3 regions of the Paraglaciecola sp. 2405UD69-4 genome follow, and region 1 is predicted to be linked to each of the others. Evidence: predicted binding sites of a transcription regulator. Region 1 holds the regulator's gene; each other region holds the start of a gene.
What was found. The regulator FliA, encoded in region 1, starts transcription of late flagellar genes. The targets are predictions, from matches to a motif close to CTAAAGNTNNNNNNNNNNNNGCCGATA.
Positions count from the first base shown of each region.

Region 2: the regulator FliA is predicted to act here: its motif matches at 1,617-1,643, upstream of ACMUMK_RS15345 (DUF5610 domain-containing protein).
Region 3: the regulator FliA is predicted to act here: its motif matches at 5,291-5,317, upstream of ACMUMK_RS18140 (flagellar protein MotY).

Region 1 covers NZ_JBLIXM010000002.1:893,745-900,283, reverse strand. The annotation lists gene flhB (flagellar biosynthesis protein FlhB) at 1-93, shown strand, start outside; gene flhA (flagellar biosynthesis protein FlhA) at 187-2,286, shown strand; gene flhF (flagellar biosynthesis protein FlhF) at 2,328-3,632, shown strand; gene ACMUMK_RS10370 (MinD/ParA family protein) at 3,629-4,495, shown strand; gene ACMUMK_RS10365 (RNA polymerase sigma factor FliA) at 4,492-5,220, shown strand; gene cheY (chemotaxis response regulator CheY) at 5,276-5,659, shown strand; gene ACMUMK_RS10355 (protein phosphatase CheZ) at 5,693-6,457, shown strand; gene ACMUMK_RS10350 (chemotaxis protein CheW) at 6,471-6,539, shown strand, end outside.
Region 2 covers NZ_JBLIXM010000004.1:295,118-301,656, reverse strand. The annotation lists gene ACMUMK_RS15350 (RNA recognition motif domain-containing protein) at 1-114, shown strand, start outside; gene ACMUMK_RS15345 (DUF5610 domain-containing protein) at 204-1,586, opposite strand; gene trmA (tRNA (uridine(54)-C5)-methyltransferase TrmA) at 1,756-2,853, shown strand; gene fabR (HTH-type transcriptional repressor FabR) at 2,855-3,475, opposite strand; gene ACMUMK_RS15330 (fatty acid desaturase) at 3,627-4,763, shown strand; gene ACMUMK_RS15325 (uracil-DNA glycosylase family protein) at 4,810-5,370, shown strand; gene ACMUMK_RS15320 (EAL domain-containing protein) at 5,381-6,539, opposite strand, start outside.
Region 3 covers NZ_JBLIXM010000009.1:276-6,814, forward strand. The annotation lists gene ACMUMK_RS18110 (bacterioferritin-associated ferredoxin) at 1-49, opposite strand, end outside; gene ACMUMK_RS18115 (peroxiredoxin) at 333-938, shown strand; gene ACMUMK_RS18120 (LysR substrate-binding domain-containing protein) at 1,025-1,966, opposite strand; gene ACMUMK_RS18125 (carbonic anhydrase) at 2,099-2,755, shown strand; gene ACMUMK_RS18130 (SulP family inorganic anion transporter) at 2,779-4,398, shown strand; gene rnt (ribonuclease T) at 4,575-5,201, opposite strand; gene ACMUMK_RS18140 (flagellar protein MotY) at 5,347-6,225, shown strand; gene glpQ (glycerophosphodiester phosphodiesterase) at 6,297-6,539, opposite strand, start outside.

The sequences.
Region 1 (6,539 bases):
GTTTATCAGCTCAAAGCCTATAAAAAAGGTAAAGGAAAAAGGCCAACCCCTCTTAAGTCTAACTTGCCTATTCCTCCAGAATTACGACGATAGTCTGAATTATTGTGAATCTTCTAATTTTGGCGCACTAGTTGCTTTTGAGTAAATAACTAGTCGATAAAATACAGAAGTGTCAATTTTTCGTTTATGGAACTTACTCCTTATTTAAATAGATTTAATAAAGATAACTTTAAAACCGCTGCCTCTGGCTTAGGGGCACCTGTAGTTTTGTTGGCTATTATGGGCATGGTTATTTTACCTATGCCTGCATTCTTATTAGATATTTTATTCAGCTTTAATATCGCACTTTCATTAGTAGTTATTTTGGTCTCTGTCTTTACTAAAAAACCAGTAGATTTCGGAATCTTTCCTTTGGTGTTGTTAATTGCAACGGTTTTGCGGTTAGCCCTTAATGTGGCATCGACACGAATAGTTTTACTCGAAGGCCATGAAGGTGGTGATGCCGCTGGTAAGGTTATTCAGGCCTTTGGTGAGGTAGTAATCGGTGGTAATTATGCTGTAGGTATAGTGGTATTTGCCATTTTACTCATTATTAACTTTAAAGTAGTAACCGCTGGAGCAGGCCGTATATCTGAAGTAAGTGCTAGATTTACACTAGACGCTATGCCCGGCAAGCAAATGGCCATAGATGCAGATTTGAACGCGGGCTTTATAGATTCGGACGAAGCTAGAAAAAGGCGTGTGGAGATAACTACCGAAGCAGATTTTTATGGTTCAATGGATGGTGCATCCAAATTTGTAAAAGGTGATGCTGTAGCTGGTCTATTTATTATGTTGATTAACATAGTAGGGGGGCTATTTATAGGGATGATCCAACACGATTTAGGTTTTGGACAAGCAATCGAAATATATACGTTATTAACCATTGGTGATGGATTAGTGGCGCAAATACCTTCACTTTTACTCTCAGTCGCCACTGCGATTATAGTTACCCGTGAAAATGACTCTCAGGAAATGGGGTCAGAGTTAACCAAGCAACTGGGTAATCAGCAGGCCTTATATATCACCTCTGGTGTATTATTTGTAATGGGGATTGTTCCTGGTATGCCACATGTAGCCTTTTTGGGGTTCAGTGCCGTTGTCGGCGGTTATGCTTATTACAACTATTGGCGTGCACAAAAAGCAGCGAATGAACCTCAAGTTGTAAGCAATTTACCAGAGCAAAACCAGCAACCTGCAGAAATAAAAGAGTTAGGTTGGGATGACGTACAACATGTGGATACCATAGGGTTAGAAGTAGGTTATAGGTTAATCCCTTTGGTGGATAAGGCCCAAGGTGGTGAATTGTTAAACCGTATTAAAGGGGTCAGAAAAAAGTTATCTCAAGAGCTAGGTTTTTTAATTCCCCCAGTACATATCCGCGATAACTTAGATCTAAGTCCAAATAATTATACGATTGCTATGCTTGGGGTAACAGTAGGCGAAGCTGAAATAAGTCATGACGATGAGCTCGCAATTAACCCTGGCCAGGTTTTTGGGAAGCTTGAAGGAAAAGTCACGAAAGATCCCGCCTTTGGTTTAGATGCCGTATGGATAAGAGCAAATCAAAGAGAGCATGCACAAACATTAGGCTATACGGTGGTCGATGCTGCAACCGTTGTGGCAACGCACCTAAGCCAATTACTTACTAACAATGCTTATCAATTACTTGGTCATGAGGAAGTTCAACAGCTATTGGATATGTTAGCGAAAAACAGTCCTAAGCTAGTAGAAGGATTAGTACCTGATGTGTTGCCTTTGAGCACGGTTGTAAAAGTCCTACAAACTATGCTCTACGAAGGGGTACCAATTAGAGATATGCGTAGCATAGTTCAAACTTTATGCGAGTTTGGTCCCAAAAGCCAAGATCCAGATGTACTTGTGTCTGCTGTTCGAATTGCTTTGAAAAGGTTAATTGTTCAAGAAATTAATGGCGGAGCGATGGAAATACCCGTGATCACTCTGGCTCCAGAACTGGAACAAATGTTGCACCAGTCATTACAGGCTGGTGGTGCAGACGGTGCTGGTATTGAGCCAGGACTAGCAGAGAAATTACAAACATCATTGAATGAAGCATCACAGCAACAAGAGTTAGCTGGAGAGCCCGCGGTGCTGCTGACATCAGGCATGTTAAGGCCAGTGTTGTCTAAGTTTTTAAAACACTCAGTGAGCGGGTTACACGTATTGTCTTATCAGGAAATTCCTGATGACAAACAAATTAAAATTGTAAGTGCAGTAGGTCAATAATCTGACGGTATAGCGTTGAATTATTAGCCTAAGGGGGAAAAGTGAAGATTAGACGGTTTTATGGCAAAGACATGCGAGAAGCGCTTAAACAAGTTAAAGATGAGTTAGGCGGTGATGCTGTTATTATGTCTAACAAAAAGCACGCAGATGGTATTGAGATAGTCGCTGCATACGACAAAGAACCAGATGCACAACTTGTACCCAAGAAATCAAGAGATGTAACTAGCCAGCAAACAGCTACTAAAACACCATCTTTGAGCGAGATTATAGGTGATACTGCACCTGATAGTTTAAAAGCCTTACTGGAAAAACAATCTCAAGCAAAGGTCAATAAAACCGATGATATTGAGACTTATCGCCCCGAAGATTCGAAAAGTCATGCTGTTAATCGTTCTCAACCACCTCGTCAAAACCATCAAACCGATGCGTTAGCTGATATGCGTAAAGAGTTATCATCTTTAAGAAATATTCTTCAGTTTCAAGTGTCAGGTTTGATTGCCCAAGAAAAACAAAGACAACATCCATTACACGGCTACTTGCTCGAAAAATTACAAGGTATGGGTATTTCGTCCTCTTTAGCAGATGAAGTGGTTTCATATACCCCAGAGTCATGTGATGAGCGCCAGGCTTGGCTATTTTTGCTAAAGTTACTTGCTAATAAATTGCAGACTAAACATGATGATATTTTGTCTCAACCTGGCGTTGTCGCTTTAATGGGGCCAACAGGAACTGGAAAAACCACTACAATTGCTAAGTTGGCTGCACAAGCAGTAAGAAAATACGGAGTGGAAAACGTTGCGGTAATAACCCTAGATAACTACCGAATTGGGGCATTTGACCAAATAGCGACTTACGGTAAAATAATTGGGTGTCCTGTAAAACAAGCACAAGACGCAAATCAGTTAACTGATTTACTTTTTCAATTTAAGAATAAACGGTTAGTATTAATAGACACTGCTGGTTATAGTCAAAAAGATGCAAGGTTAATCAAGCAGTTAGATACAATAAAACAAAATTCATGTGTTAACATACGTAAATATTTAGTGATACAAGCGAACTGTCAATATCAAGCTATGCAGCAAACAGTGAACGAGTATCGAAAGATTTCTTTGCATGGGTGTATTTTGACTAAGTTAGATGAGTGTTACAGTTTAGGAGAGGCCATAAGTGTGGCCATCGAAAACAAATTACAGGTTTGTTATCTAGCTGACGGGCAAAGAGTCCCAGAAGACTTGCAGTCAGCCAGCACTAAGTATTTAATTACAAGTGCAGCAAAGCTTTATAAAAAATATGCTTTAATTCATACTACCGCTAGTCAAGTTAACAGTGAAGTAGCGGCAATATGATTGAGGACCAAGCGAGTAGCCTTAGAAGAATGAATCAATCTAGATTAATTAAAGTTATTGCTGTCACAGGCGGTAAAGGTGGTGTAGGAAAAACCAATGTTACCTTGAATACTGCTATTTCTATGGCACAGCAAGGTAAGCGAGTTATGGTTCTCGATGCCGATTTAGGGTTAGCTAACGTAGATGTGTTATTGGGACTTAGGGTTGAGAAAAACTTGTCTCATGTCTTGTCCGGTGAATGTACGTTAGATGATGTATTGGTTGAAGGACCATATGGAATTCAAATAGCGCCAGCGACAAGTGGAAGTCAGTCAATGACTGAGTTGACGCCCACTGAACATGCAGGTCTTATTCGAGCGTTTAGTGAGCTACAATCGCAAATTGATGTGTTGATTGTGGATACCGCTGCTGGCATCTCAGATATGGTTTTAAGCTTTTCAAAAGCAGCTCAAGATATTTTGGTTGTGGTGTGTGATGAACCCACATCATTGACTGATGCTTATGCATTAATCAAAATATTAAACAAAGAGCATGGGATCTTCCGCTTTAAAATTGTTGCTAACATGGTTCGTAGTCTACGTGAGGGTGACGAGCTATTTTCAAAGCTAACCAAAGTGACAAATAGATTTTTGGATGTCGCATTAGAATTGGTTGCAGTGGTACCTTTTGATGAGAATGTACGTAAGTCTGTTAGAAAACAAAAAGCGGTTGTTGAAGCTTTTCCTACAGCGCCAGCTGCAAAAGCAATTCGAGGCTTGGCTCAAAAAGCAATCAGCTGGCCAATTCCTAACCAACCAGGTGGGCATTTAGAGTTTTTTCTTGAGCAATTAGTAACAAAGAAAACAGTGGAAGATAACCGGTGACTAGTAAAGCATCAGCCTATCAACAACTAGCTAATAAGAATGAGTTGGTTGAACGCCATGCATCTTTGGTTAAACGTATCGCACATCATTTAATGGTGCGTTTGCCAGCAAGTGTTTTGGTTGACGATTTGATTCAAGCAGGCATGATTGGGCTTTTAGAGGCTTCTAGAAATTTTGACGGTAGTAAAGGTGCCAGTTTTGAAACCTTTGCTGGTATCAGGATAAGAGGCTCCATGTTAGATGAGATTAGAAAAGGTGATTGGACGCCACGATCTGTACATAAAAATGGTAGAGCGATAACAGAGGCCATTAATCAAGTAGAAAGAGCAACGGGTAGAGATGCAAGGGACATTGATGTTGCTGAGAAATTACAAGTTAGTATTGAAAGCTATCATCAAATGTTAAATGAAGTGAATGCTGGCAAAATAATAGGAATGGAAGATCTCGGGGTAACTGAAGATGTGATTGGAACTGAGCAAACGAAAGGATCTGATGCACCTTTTGATGATTTGGTTCAAGGTTCATTTCAAAAAGCACTTGCTTATACCATCACTACTTTACCAGAGAGAGAAGCCATTGTACTGTCTCTGTACTATGATGAAGAATTAAACTTAAGAGAAATAGGTGAAGTGCTTGATGTTAGCGAGTCTAGAGTAAGTCAAATACATAGCCAAGCTATGTTGAAACTAAAATCTCGTATGCAATATTGGCGCTCACATGAATAACGTAATGATATATATGAAACAGAACGGGACGTTTTGATTCTCACCGGAGGTGGTTTTGGATAAGAACATGAAAATTCTTGTTGTTGATGACTTTTCGACAATGCGCCGTATTATCAAGAATCTTTTAAAAGATCTTGGTTTTACTAACATACAAGAAGCGGATGATGGCAGTACTGCATTACCTATGCTTCAGCAAGGTGTTTTTGACTTTGTAGTAACTGACTGGAATATGCCTGGTATGCAAGGTATTGACTTGCTAAGAGCAATTAGAGCAGATGAAAAGCTAAAGCACATTCCTGTTTTAATGGTAACAGCTGAGGCAAAGAAAGAACAAATAGTTGCTGCAGCTCAAGCTGGGGTTAATGGTTATGTCATTAAGCCTTTTACTGCTGCCACACTGAAAGAGAAGTTGGCGAAAATATTCGAACGTTTAGGCTAAATTCAGGTTTCCCTGAGTGCTAGGAGAGACTATATGAACACCCTAAGTTCACCTCCCATTTCGCTTGAAGATGCTAAGAAATTGGTAAGCTTGATTGAAAGTGGTGAAAACCAAGAAGCCCATGATCTTCTTGATAGTACAGGAAAGCATGCATCAATTGAGTTATTTGCTGAAGTTGGAAAGCTAACTCGTCAATTACATGATTCTTTGAATCATTTTCAACTCGATCCTCGTATTGCCGATTTAGCAAATGAAGATATTCCAGATGCACAGAGTAGGCTTACCTATGTTATGGAACTAACCGAAGACGCAGCAAATAAAACGATGGATTTGGTGGATTCATGTATGTTGGTTGCTACCGATTTAAATTCTGGCATTGTAAAACTCCAGCCTGAGTGGAAAAAGCTGATGGCACGTGAGCTGAAACTAGGCGAGTTTAATCAGTTAGTTAAGAACATGGATGAGTTTCTTCAAAATGGTGTTGATGGCACCACTAATCTTACTGGCTTTTTGACAGAAGTGCTGATGGCACAAGGCTACCAAGATTTGACAGGTCAAGTAATCCGCAGAGTAATCGAGTTAGTAAAAGAAGTTGAAGACAGTTTAGTCGATATGCTGACGATATTTGGGGGGCTTGAGTTAAAAGATAAAGAGCAGGCATCTGAAAGTTCTAATATATCTGATAACAAAGCCGATAAGGTTAAGGCTGAGGGTCCAATCTTGGACGCAGACAGTAGAGAAGATGTAGCGTCTAATCAAGATGACGTTGATGATTTGCTTTCGAGTCTAGGGTTTTAGGGGTACTGAAGATATGGCGTTTGATGTAGATGAGGAAATATTACAAGACTTTTTGGTCGAGGCAGGGGAAATATTAGAGCAG
Region 2 (6,539 bases), on a different contig from region 1:
TTTGTAGAAATGGATGCTAAAGGTGCCAATAAAGCAATTAAGCATTTAAATGACACTAGTTTCCAAGAGCGTACTCTTAAAGTTCGGCTTGCAAAGGATAAAGTAGAAGACTAAGACACTAAAAAATTCGCAACAGTAAAATTAAAGCCCCTTATTGTAAAATACAATAAGGGGCTTTTTTCATTCAATAGCCATTAGCTGAATTAACTCTGAGGTTGGAAACCCACTGGTAAATTATTTATTAGATTTTGATTAAACTCGTTAAACCTATTAATTGCTGAAATCAAATCAGGCGTTGCAACATCACTTCCCAATCGATTTATTAGCTCATTCACTACATTTTCATATGACTCACTACTTTCAAACTGACTTCTAGAGCCGTCTAAAACGTTAAGTAGCTTATCGAGGTAATCTGCAACAGGTGAAACAGCTTTAGCAGGTTCACTTTCGGTATTTTCATCATCAAAGCGAGACACTGTTTCATAGGCCTTAATCACTTGAGTATTTTCAACTTTAGTCAATTGCAATGCAAAGCCTGTAAGCTCCTTCTCATCATAACCTAGCTCTAATGCTTGATTAAAAGCTGTTTCTATATCACCGTTAAAAAATTCTTCAGCCAATTCATAGGTATCGGCAACTAAGCTACCAATAGCCTCAAGCTCAGCTTCATCAAGTTCTCCTTTAACAGAAAAAGATAGTGAACTTTCTTGAAAATACACAACCTTCTGTTGCAGTAACGGAGCGTCTTCTTGGTTAACAATATCTTCAGTAATAGCATTCTCAGTATCTGTAACATCAACATCCGCCGCGGCAGCAACAGCTGTAGTACCAGTGATAGTATCTGTGATTGGCTGCGGTTGCTCTGGTGTAACCTCAGCGATTTGCTCTTGAGATTTCTCGAGTATTTCCTCCTGACTAATCTGTAGCTGCTCTATGTCATCAAACGTCAGGCGAACTTGGTCACCATCTTTAGTACGAATATACAATTCGCCCTGCTGAAGTTTAAGATTAGAAACATCAGTTGTCACAGTGGTACCTGTTTCGTCAACATTACTTAATTCTGTGGCGGTACCAAATACTTTTTCACGAAGCTTTTCTATACCTTGCTCAATAAGAGTTTTACTTTGATTTATTCCCTCAGCAATATCTTCATTCATAAAGCCAGCTAAATCTTGCTCTGCTAACTTAACTCCTCTTAATACTCCAGATAATGCTTGGTCAAACAATTCATTCAATTCTTCTTCATTGGCGCCTTTGTTTTGTGCATTAGTAATAGCACCGCTCACAAAATTTAAAACATTCTTTGTCACTTCTTCAAAATTGAACAATGACTCTTCTGTTTTTTCTTTTTCGGCTACAGAAAAATTAAGCTTTTGCCGATTTACCTCTAAAGAGCTGTTCATAGAGTTTGCGTAAATACGCACCCCAAAACTTTTACTTGAACTAAAGGTATCACTTTGCAAACTGGTTTGAGTTCGCATGGCTTGTTCTAACCCCGAGTCCCGCAATTTATTCTGGATGCTATTTTCCGCCCCCAAATGCTGGGGTTTATCGCCTAAAAAGGCTTTCAACTGATTAATATTCATTACAGATACCTCACTATCCTCAACTAATATTATCGGCAGCTACTCTACAAGATTTAATAATATCTGCATAAAATATCATCAACTTATATTCTTCAGAGCTTTTAAACTGTTGAAGTCTTACCAAAAACACATTACCTTGCCGCTTTTATATCAAAGTATAGGGCAGGCCATGCGACCAACAGACATTAATCCAGGCAACTATGGCGAACAACTACAGCAAAAATACACAACTGTACGACAAGAGTTCGCTGAGTTTTCCATGCCTGAATTAGAAACATTTGAGTCTAGTCCTGTAAATTACAGATTTCGTGCAGAATTTAGGCTATGGCATGATGGCGAAGAGCTTAACCATGTCATGTTTGATCAAGCGACCAAAGAAAAATATCAGGTACATACATTCCCACCTGCATGTCTTTTAATAAACAACCTAATGAAAGACTTACTATCGGAGCTCAAAACAAATGAAGTTGCCCGTCAAAAGCTCTTTCAGATTGATTACTTAGCTACATTAAGTGGTGAAATCGTAGCTTCTTTGCTTTATCACAAAACCCTAGATGATAGCTGGGTTAAAGAAATACAAACCATACTGAATAAGCTAAGAAAAACATATAAAGTAGATATTATTGGCCGTGCAAAAAAGCAAAAAATAGTTCTTGATAAAGATTATGCAACAGAAAAGCTCTTAATCAATAAACAAGCTTTTACTTTTAAGCAAATCGAAAATAGCTTTACCCAGCCTAATGCCATGGTCAATATTAAAATGATTGAGTGGGCATTGGATATTACTAAAAATAGTGATGGTGACTTACTTGAACTTTACTGTGGGGCTGGAAATTTCTCTGTACCATTAGCGCAAAACTTTAGAAAGGTACTCGCGACTGAAATATCCAAGACTTCTGTTGCGGCTGCACAACATAATATTCAAGATAACAATATAGATAATTTGAAAATTATCCGTATGTCCAGTGAAGAGTTTGTGCAGGCGCAACAAGGTATTCGAGAGTTTCGTCGCTTAGAAGGAGTTAACTTAAAGGATTATGACTGTAAAACAGTATTAGTGGATCCACCTAGAGCAGGTTTAGACGATGCCACTGTAGATATGATCAAAGCCTATGAGAATATCGTCTATATATCTTGTAACCCTGAAACCTTAAAGCACAATTTAAGAACATTATTAAAAACTCATAAAGTCACGCGTTTCGCGTTATTTGATCAATTTCCTTATACACATCATGCAGAGTGTGGCGTCTATCTTCAGGCGTTATAAGTTAGTCAGTTTGTCTAGCAGACAGCTCAGAAAATGCTTGCAATGCACCGTTAGCAACAAATCTGAGCTGTAGTTTTACGCGCCGACCAACATTTTCCCTTTGCTCTTTGGTTGCATCAAGAGCCTCTGCCCCAGCACTAAAAACAAGCTTTACCATAGCTTCCGCCTGCAAACTTGCAATATTATAAGGTAGTCCTGTTGTGGCTATAGTGTAATCCGTAAGCTCAACGGTAAAATGCTTAATCTCTCTAAGTACCGCTGCTCTAAATGCAGTTGATGTTCCCGTATGCTCTCTTAACAATAAACGGAAAACGTTATTGTTAGCGGTAATAAACTCCATAAAAGTGTCTACAGAAGTGTTAATAACCCCACCACCAGATGCAATTCTTAACCTTGCTTGGCGCATTAACTGACGCAAGGTCAAGCCAGCCTCATCAACTAGGGTTAACCCTAACTCATCTATATCCTTAAAATGCCTATAAAAGGATGTTGGTGCAATTCCTGCTGCTCGAGCCACTTCCCGCAAACTTATACTTGATAAACTACGCTCCTCATCTAATAAAGAAAAGGCAGCTTCAATTATTGTTCTACGAGTCCGTAACTTCTGGTCTTGACGACTTATTGGAGATTCATTAGTAGCTTTCATAATGGTAATTCTAACGCGAAAAGATAAACAATAGACACTATAAAAAGTGTAAAACTCAACATATAGCTTGCTTAAGTGCATCAGCAAAGTAAAATAGCGTACACTTGTAAGCTGAAAGTTACTTCCAATGAAAAAGCCACGCCTCATAATTACCAATATATTGGTATTCGTAATCACCGGACTAATCGCACTTATCTTAGTCCCCTTAGAAGCATTTAAAAACGGCTTTGACCTAATTGAGATTACAGCTTGTATTGTACTTATTTATTTTTCTGGAATGTCTATCACAGCAGGCTATCACAGGCTTTGGTCCCATAAAGCGTTTGAAGCCAACACATTTGTAAAAACAATATTAGCAATTGGTGGTGCCATGGCACTACAAAACAGTATTTTACATTGGTGCTCTGATCATAGGATCCACCACAGACACGTTGATGACAATGAGCGCGACCCATACTCAGCTAAGAAAGGCTTTTGGTATTCTCATATGGGTTGGATGTTAAGGGAATATCAAAGGCACAGATACTCAGATTACAACAACTGCCGCGACTTACAGAAAGATAAAGTAGTTATGTGGCAACATAATAATTATCTAGCGGTCATGCTCACTGCAAACTTTGGTATTCCAATTTTACTGGGTTGGTTAAATGGAGACGTTTGGGGCATGTTACTACTTGCTGGTGTATTCAGGCTGGTAGTTGTTCATCATGTAACATTTTTTATTAATTCATTGGCACATATATGGGGAAGACAACCCTATACAGATGCTAATTCTGCTCGCGACAACGATATTTTAGCATTTTTTACCTTTGGCGAGGGGTATCATAACTACCACCATATTTTTGAATATGATTATAGAAATGGTATCAAGTGGTGGCAATTTGATCCCACTAAATGGTTAATTCGTAGTTTAGCGTTTTTGGGATTAGCAAAGAACTTACGTCGATGCCCAGAAGAGCGAATCGAAAAAGCCAAAGTTGCAATGCAATTAAAGCTAGCCAAAGAAAAAGTGGCAAAGCTACAAAACGCAGAAATAGTGTTGGCGAGAGTTCAGGCAGAGTATGAGCTATTGGCCCAGCGCATGACAGAATACTATGCCGCCAAGAAGCAATTGATGGAGATTAAAAAACAATCTTTACAGCGCAACTACAATAACCTTGAAATTCACTATAAGTATAAAGAACTAAAACAGACTTTAGCGATACAAAAGCAAAGGTGGCTGCAGCTAAACCAATTTGATTTCATGCCTGCTTGTGCTGAATAATGACTCTAATAAATTCAATTTAACAGGTCTTCATCTGGGCTAAAGAATGAGCATACTCAATAAAATCAGATTATGCTCCGAATGCGCCGAATACCTTCCTTTTGAACCTAGGCCTATTTTACAGTTTTCCTCAAAGGCAAAAATCATTATCGTAGGCCAAGCCCCCGGCATTAAAGCTCACGACAACCATAAGCCTTGGAGTGATGCTTCAGGTAATCGCTTGAGAGAGTGGTTACAACTAGACGAAACGCAGTTTTATGATCCTGAGCTTTTATCCATTGTGCCTATGGGGTTTTGTTACCCGGGAAAAGGTAAGTCTGGAGATTTAGCACCTAGACCCGAATGCGCTCCTAAATGGCATCCTAAGCTGTTAGATATAAGCCGCCCAAAACTCATTTTACTAATTGGTAAATATGCACAAGATTATTATCTACCAGACAAAAACAAGCTCACAGAGAGATTACTCAACTGGGAAGCCTACCTTCCAAATTATTTAATCCTTCCTCACCCATCACCACGAAATAACATCTGGCTAAAAAAGCACCCTTGGTTTGAGGAAAAAGTATTACCTGCAATGCGCTTACTACTAGCAGACTGCATGTATTAAGCGCAGAATATTAACTCTGATCTTGAACTAAGAATTCACACAATTGCTCATAAGGCATAGGTTTAGCAAATAAATACCCTTGGGCTTCATCACAGCCTAATTTAAGCATATAACTAGCTTGCTCACGCTTTTCGACGCCTTCAGCAATAGTCGCCAATCCTAATTTAGTGCCAAGGGTAACTATAGTTTCAGCGATAAAAGCAGCTTTACCTGGAGTAATTTCATTCACAAATGAGCGGTCAACTTTAAGTCTGTCTAAGGGGAGCTTTTGCAAATAATTCATAGATGAAAAACCGGTACCAAAATCATCAATTGCGACTTTTACACCAAATATTTTCAACTCTTGAAGCGCCTCGATTACGATATGAGGCTCATCCATTACCACGCTCTCGGTAATTTCTAACTCTATCTTCTCTGGAGAAACACCATAGTCATTAATAATAGACTTAACCATTTCAACAAAATTAGGATCTCTAAATTGTGGCATTGAAATATTTACGGCCATACGTAAATCACCGAAACCTTTGCTCTGTAACTTATTGAGCTGTTTGCAGGCTTCTTCTAATACCCAAATACCTATATCTACAATTAAACCAGAGTATTCTGCTAAAGGAACAAAGACAGCAGGAGAAACAAATCTGCCATCTTCGGTAGGCCAGCGCAATAAGGCTTCTATACCAACAATTTTTTCAGTGACTAAATCCACTTGTGGCTGATACCAAAGTTGTAACTTCTTAGCTTCGAAATCAAGGGCCAACTGCCTGATCATTTCTAATCGCCACTTGGTTTCCTGCTCCATTTCTGGGCAATAGAATTCGTAGTTTATTTTTAAATTTTTCTTGGCTTTGTTTAAGGCAATATTACTTTGCTTAAGAATATTGATCCCAGACTCTGCACGTCCATCTAATCTACAAAAACCAAAAGATGCAGACAAAGTCAGAGAATGCTCTCCGGCTTTAAAAGGTAAAAGAAATAACTCATTCAAAGAGTCTGGATTAATAAATGATTCTGATCCAATCAAACCAAAAACATCTGATCCAATTCTGCCTATTTGTGCATTTTCTAGAAAACGCTCTTCTAAACGTTGTGTTACTGCAATTAGGGTACTATTACCTGCATCTTGCCCAAGCCCATCGTTAATATCAGCAAAATGATTAAGATCAACTAAG
Region 3 (6,539 bases), on a different contig from region 1:
CTTCTTTAATGGCTTTATCTGTGATGCCGTGGCACAAACAAACGTACATATTTAACCTTAGTGATATTTATACAAATAAGAATAATTGTTATTTGCATAAAGATCAACAGTTAGATGTACTATTTTTATTCAATTAGAGGCAGTAGTTATACTTTTAGCTATATATTAATGCTTACAACAGCTTTTAGGTTTGCATATAAATATATTTAATTAATGGCTATTGTTTTTTTAGTAATTGCACTCATATGCCTTACTAGGTAAATCTGTTATAAAACCAGTTGTGATATTAAATTTAATATTTCAATTTTAACTTAAAGTAAATGGAGAAATAAATGAGTGTATTAGTAAGTCGTCCAGCACCAGATTTTACAGCTGCCGCAGTTCTTGGAAGTGGTGAAATTGTTGATAGCTTTACTCTTAGTGAAGCAATTAAAGGTAAAAAAGCAGTTTTATTCTTTTACCCTCTAGATTTTACGTTTGTTTGTCCTTCAGAGTTGATTGCATTCGATAAGCGTTATGAAGAGTTTACTAAACGTGGCGTTGAAGTAATTGGCGTGTCTATTGATTCTCAATTTAGCCATAATGCATGGCGTAACACCGCTATTAATGACGGTGGTATTGGTCCAGTAAAATACACATTAGTAGCCGATGTGAAGCATGAAATTTGTCAAGCATACGATGTTGAACATCCTGATGCTGGCGTTGCATTCCGTGGTTCATTCTTAATTGATGAAGCGGGTGTAGTTCGTCATCAAGTGGTTAACGATCTTCCTCTAGGTCGTAATATTGATGAAATGCTACGTATGGTTGATGCTTTGAACTTCCATGAAGAGCACGGTGAAGTTTGTCCTGCAGGTTGGCAGGAAGGCTCTAAAGGTATGGTTGACAGCCCTGAAGGCGTTGCAAGTTACTTATCTGAAAATGCCGACAGTTTATAGTCTTTAATACTTTTTAAAACACCGCTCTCGTAGCGGTGTTTTTATATGGGATAAGTTAATAAACGTTTAAGGTAAATATTATATTGCTATATATGAACCTCTACCACGTGATCTAACCGAGCTTTAATTATTCTTTTAAATCGATCCGCAAGTTCTCTAAAAAACACTCTTGAAGGAGATGTGTTACGCCATGCAAGTGCATGTTGACGTGATATAGGTTTATTGAGTATTTCACATACGTGTAGGGATTCAGGCACGTGCATTTCTGAATGTACGTATAATCCAGGTAGAAAAGCGGCCCCCATACCCATCACAACCATTTGTCTTAAGGTATCTAAACTAGTGCCTTCATAGTCACGTTGTAATTCAGCCCCCAACTCATTACAAATATCTAATACCTGATAATGGAAGTGGTGTTTATCTTCAAGGGTTAATATTCTTAAGCTATTCAACATATTAGGCTCAATAAATGCTTGTTTACTCAACTTGTGTTCGCTTGGTAACACTAGTTTTAAAGGCTCTGTGAATAAAGGCTCTACCACTAAATCACTTGGTAGATTTGAGAAAGGCGTGATGATTAAATCGAATTCTCCTTTATAAAGTCCACTGTATAGATCGGTTGGGGATGCCTCTCTCACATAAAACTTTAACTTATCGTAAAGCTGATGAAGTTGGGGAAGTACAAATGGCAGTAAATAGGGCCCTAGGGTTGGTGGGATCCCTAATTTAAATGTTGTTCTTGGTCCTTGTGATAGCTCCCGTGCCGCATTTTGAAATTCATCCATGGTTTGAATTAATTGCTCTGCATGGATGAGTAATTCGCGGCCGTTAACTGACAGAAGAGTACCGCTTCTAGAGCGTTCAAATAAGATTAGGCCTAGATTTTCTTCTAACTTTATTATTTGATTGGTTAGGGTAGGCTGACTAATGTTTAGATTATTAGCTGCTTGTCTAAAGTTTAATGATTTAGCCACAGCTAAAAAATACGTTAATTGCTTAATAGATGGGAGCGCTGCTTGATTGGGCATATATTTATAACTAAATCTAACACTGATAGTTAAATGCTATCACGAAGTAATGTATTATTCTATTAAGCTATCAGTATAAATTGTATGTATTAATAAGTTGTTAAATTTTTTAATTAAATTTAGGAGTATGGCATGGAACATGTAATTTCGGGTGTAGCTAAGTTTCAAAAAGATGTTTTTCCGAAGAATAAAGAGGTTTTTCAAAAGCTTGCCACGGGTCAAAACCCAGAAGTTTTATTTATCACCTGTGCAGATTCAAGAATAGACCCTAACTTAATTACGCAAACTGGACCAGGCGATTTATTTATATGTCGTAACGCTGGTAATGTAGTTCCTCCTCATAGCAATAACACAGGTGGAATGACTGCTTCTATAGAGTTCGCAGTAGCAGCATTGGGTATTAGTCACATTGTTATATGTGGTCATACTGATTGCGGCGCTATGAAAGGTGCGATCAAGCCAGAAGCTTTAGATTCGTTGCCACATGTAAAAGAGTGGTTGGGACATTGCCGCGGTGCGACTGAAGTTGTTAAACACAAACATGGCTGTGTTGATAGTGCACATCTTGATGAGGTGACTAAAGAAAATGTACTACAGCAAGTACAACATATAAAAACTCATCCTTCAGTTGCGGCTAGAATAGCCACCAAAGAAATACAAATACACGGTTGGGTTTATAACATTGAAACTGGTGGAGTACTTTGCTTTGATATGGAGAAAGAAGAGTTTGTGCCAATGAGTGAGTGTTATACAGATGACAATAAATTTAAATCTACAATTAGTTTATAAATAGCTTTAGGGTAAATAATCCAATGAAATTTGATTTTTCACATTTACGAGGTGACATCACTGGCGGTATTACTGCTGGTGTTGTTGCCTTACCATTAGCGTTAGCACTGGGTGTAGCCTCAGGGCTCGGTCCGCTAGCAGGGCTTTATGGGGCTATTGCTGTTGGTTTTTTTGCTGCTTTATTTGGCGGTACTCCTTCACAAATTTCTGGGCCTACTGGGCCTATGGTCGTTGTGTTAGCTGGGTTGTTTGCCAGCTTATCGGGCGACGTAGATCTTATATTCACAGCAGTACTTTTGGCCGGTATTTTTCAGGTTATATTTGGGATCATAGGAGTTGGACAATACATTAGGCTTGTTCCTTACCCTGTTATCTCTGGTTTTATGACTGGAATAGGCGCGATCATTATTATCTTGCAACTTGGTCCAATATTGGGGCATGAATCCCCAAGTGGAACATTAGGTGCGCTTTCATATTTTCCTAAGGCTTTGGCAAACATTAACTTTGTTGCTTTAGGTTTGGGTGTTATGTCACTTGCTATCGCACTAAAATGGCCTCCTAAATTTGGAAAGTATATCCCTGGCCCTTTGGCTGCATTGATCATAGGTACTGTGGTTAGTTTATTCTTGGCAGAAGTGCCTATTTTAGGTGCTATTCCTAGCGGCTTGCCAAGTCTTCACCTTCCGGTTTATGAGCAGAGCAAAGCATTACTTGTTTTGGAAGCTGCTTTTATTTTGGCTGTGTTAGGCGCAATTGATAGCCTATTAACATCCTTAGTTGCTGATAACATGACCCGTACTCGTCATGAGAGTAACAAAGAGTTAGTGGGCCAAGGTATTGGTAACGCTGTAGCTGGATTATTCGGCGGTATAGCTGGAGCGGGAGCAACCATGAGAACGGTTGTGAATATTCGTTCTGGCGGTAAAACTAAAATCTCAGGAATGACTCACTCACTAGTGTTAATCGCCGTTGTTTTAGGTTTAAGCCCACTTGCAGCAAATATTCCCCATGCAGTTTTAGCAGGCATTTTAGTTAAAGTTGGTTTGGATATTGTCGATTGGCGTTATATAAAGCGTGCACACAACGGCCCTCGTTGGGATTTCGCTTTAATGTTGTTGGTATTAGGGCTGACTGTTTTTGTTGATTTGATTACAGCTGTTGGTGTTGGTGTAGTTTTAGCTGCCCTAGCATATGTACGTCAGATTGCTCAGATTCAAATTGATCAATTAAAAGCTATACCTAAGTTTTCAAGCAATCCAGAAGAGCAAGCGCTGCTTGAAAGGTGTCATGGTAAGGTGACAATATTTAACTTTTCAGGGCCACTTAGCTTTGGTGCCGCTGCTGACTTAGGTCATCACGTTAGGCAAAAAGTAGAGCCTGGTTCAGAAGTATTGATACTTGATTTCTCTAGAATACCTACAATGGATGTATCGGCTGCGATGGCTGTTGAGACTATTGTTGCAGATACCAAAGCGGCAAGAAAACTATTGTATGTATGTGGGTTAAGTGAAGAAGTTAAAAGCGTTTTAGACGCAATTAATGGCGGTTCACAAGCTGACTTGGAAAGTGAAACCCTGCTTGATGCATTAGAAAGTGCTGTGGCTGTAGTTGATAAGTCTGCACCTTTAATCTCGAGTCAGTAGTAAGCCTAATTATTATTCAGGCTAGATAGCTTTATTGTTAACACTATCTTGTCTGGTGAAATTATCTTAATAAAAAACCGACATTATTATTTTAATGTCGGTTTTTTTGTACTTAAAATTACTTAGTTAATATAAAATGAGGGGCTTTTATTCACATCTGTTTGTTGATAACTGATTTAACTATGGGCTACTAAACCACCTAGGCTTTGCCAACGATTTACTATGTAGCAAAATAATTCAGCTGTTTTTTCGGTGTCATATAGAGCTGAGTGTGCTTCATTTTGGTCAAAGCTAATTCCGGCTGCCATACAAGCTTTTACTAGCACGGTTTGTCCAAGGGCTAGGCCTGCTAATGTTGTGGTATCAAATGACACAAACGGGTGAAAAGGACTTCGTTTTATATTGCTTCTTGCGATTGCTGCATTAACAAAACTTAAATCAAATGCTGCATTGTGAGCCACCATGACTGTCCGTTGGCAATCTGCATCTTTTTGTTCTTTTCGAACTTTTTTACATAAATCTTTGAAAGCATCAGTTTCAAGTATCGCTCCTCTTAAGGCGCAATATGGGTCGATTCCGTTAAACTCTAATGCTGCTTTTTCTAGGTTGGCACCTTCAAAGGGTTCAATGTGATAATGAAACGTTTTATCTGGGTAAATAAAGCCATTTTCGTCCATTCTAGTTGTCACCGCTGCAATCTCAAGCAATGCATCAGTTTGTGGATTGAAACCTGCGGTTTCAACATCTACGACAACAGGGAAATATCCTCTAAAGCGATTCTTTAACTCAAAATTTTGTGACATGTAAACTCAGTGACAATTTATGTAGGGCAATTATGGCAAGGTTCTTTTTCAGTGGCTAGCCTAAATGATTGCTTAAGAGTAAGCTAATGCTAAATATAATCTCATAATTGTCGATATAACTAAACAGAAGCGAGGATGTCTTTTTATGGCTAAAAAAATAATACAATCTGTTTTTTGTTTATCACTAATTTCAATGTCTTTAAGTGGACATAGCGCATTACGCCAATACTCAGCAAAAATAGAACATTCACAGTGGCAACTTAAAGGTGATACTAGGTTGCAATGTACACTAAGTCATAATGTTCCTGGTTATGGTGAAGCTATGTTTACTAGCATGGCATCTAAGCAGCTTAATATGGAGTTTGAGCTTGATATGTTAAGGCTTCCTAAATCATATGGGGTAGCTGCTGTATATTCTGTCCCTCCAAAATGGATGCCCGGTCATACTCAGCGAGCAATCGCAGATATGCCCATAAGAAAACAATATGATGGCGATTTACCGGAGCAAGCTGCATGGACGATGTTGTCGGAACTAGAAAAGGGTTTCTGGCCAACCATATATTATCAAGATTGGTATAATAAATATGACAGGGTAGCAGTAGGGTTAAATGCTAGTAATTTTGCTGAGCCCTATGAAGAGTTTGCTAAGTGCGTGGCTAATCTATTGCCCTACAGTTTTGATGATATTGCCTACACAGTATTAACTTATCAATTTAATAATACACAGTTAACCAAGTTTTCAGAAAAGCGGCTTGCCATGATAAGTGATTATTTGAAAGAAGATGCTGAGTTAGAATTAGTGTTACTTGATGGTTACACTGATAGTTTTGGTGGCAGAGCGATTAATGAGAAACTGTCTATCCAACGTGCTGCTGAAATAAAGGAATTTTTTAGCTCAAGAGGTGTGTCTCCGGAAAGGATTAATATTACAGGTCATGGTGAAAGACGCCATGTATCTCCTAATATAAACGAAACCACAAGAGCGAAAAACCGCCGTGTGGTCATTAGAATGTCTAAAGCCTAAACAAACTTTCCAATCATTTAAGTAAGCCGGTTGATGAAGTCAAACCGGCTTATCCTTGTAACTAGTTAAATCTAGTGTGACAAATAGTCAATTACTGTATCGGTAAAGTCAGTAAAAATGCCATCTACTTGAGCTTCCTTGAACAATAAGTCCAACGCTTCTTGGGTTGATATATTGGCAGGTAATGCATCTTTTCTAAAAGTATAGGGGTGTACGGCTAAGCCTTCATTATGTGCAAGCTTGGTTAAAGCAGTTGCCTGTTTTTGGTCAAAATCAAGCAACTGGGGGATCCAAGGGCCAATACCCTGGGCCAC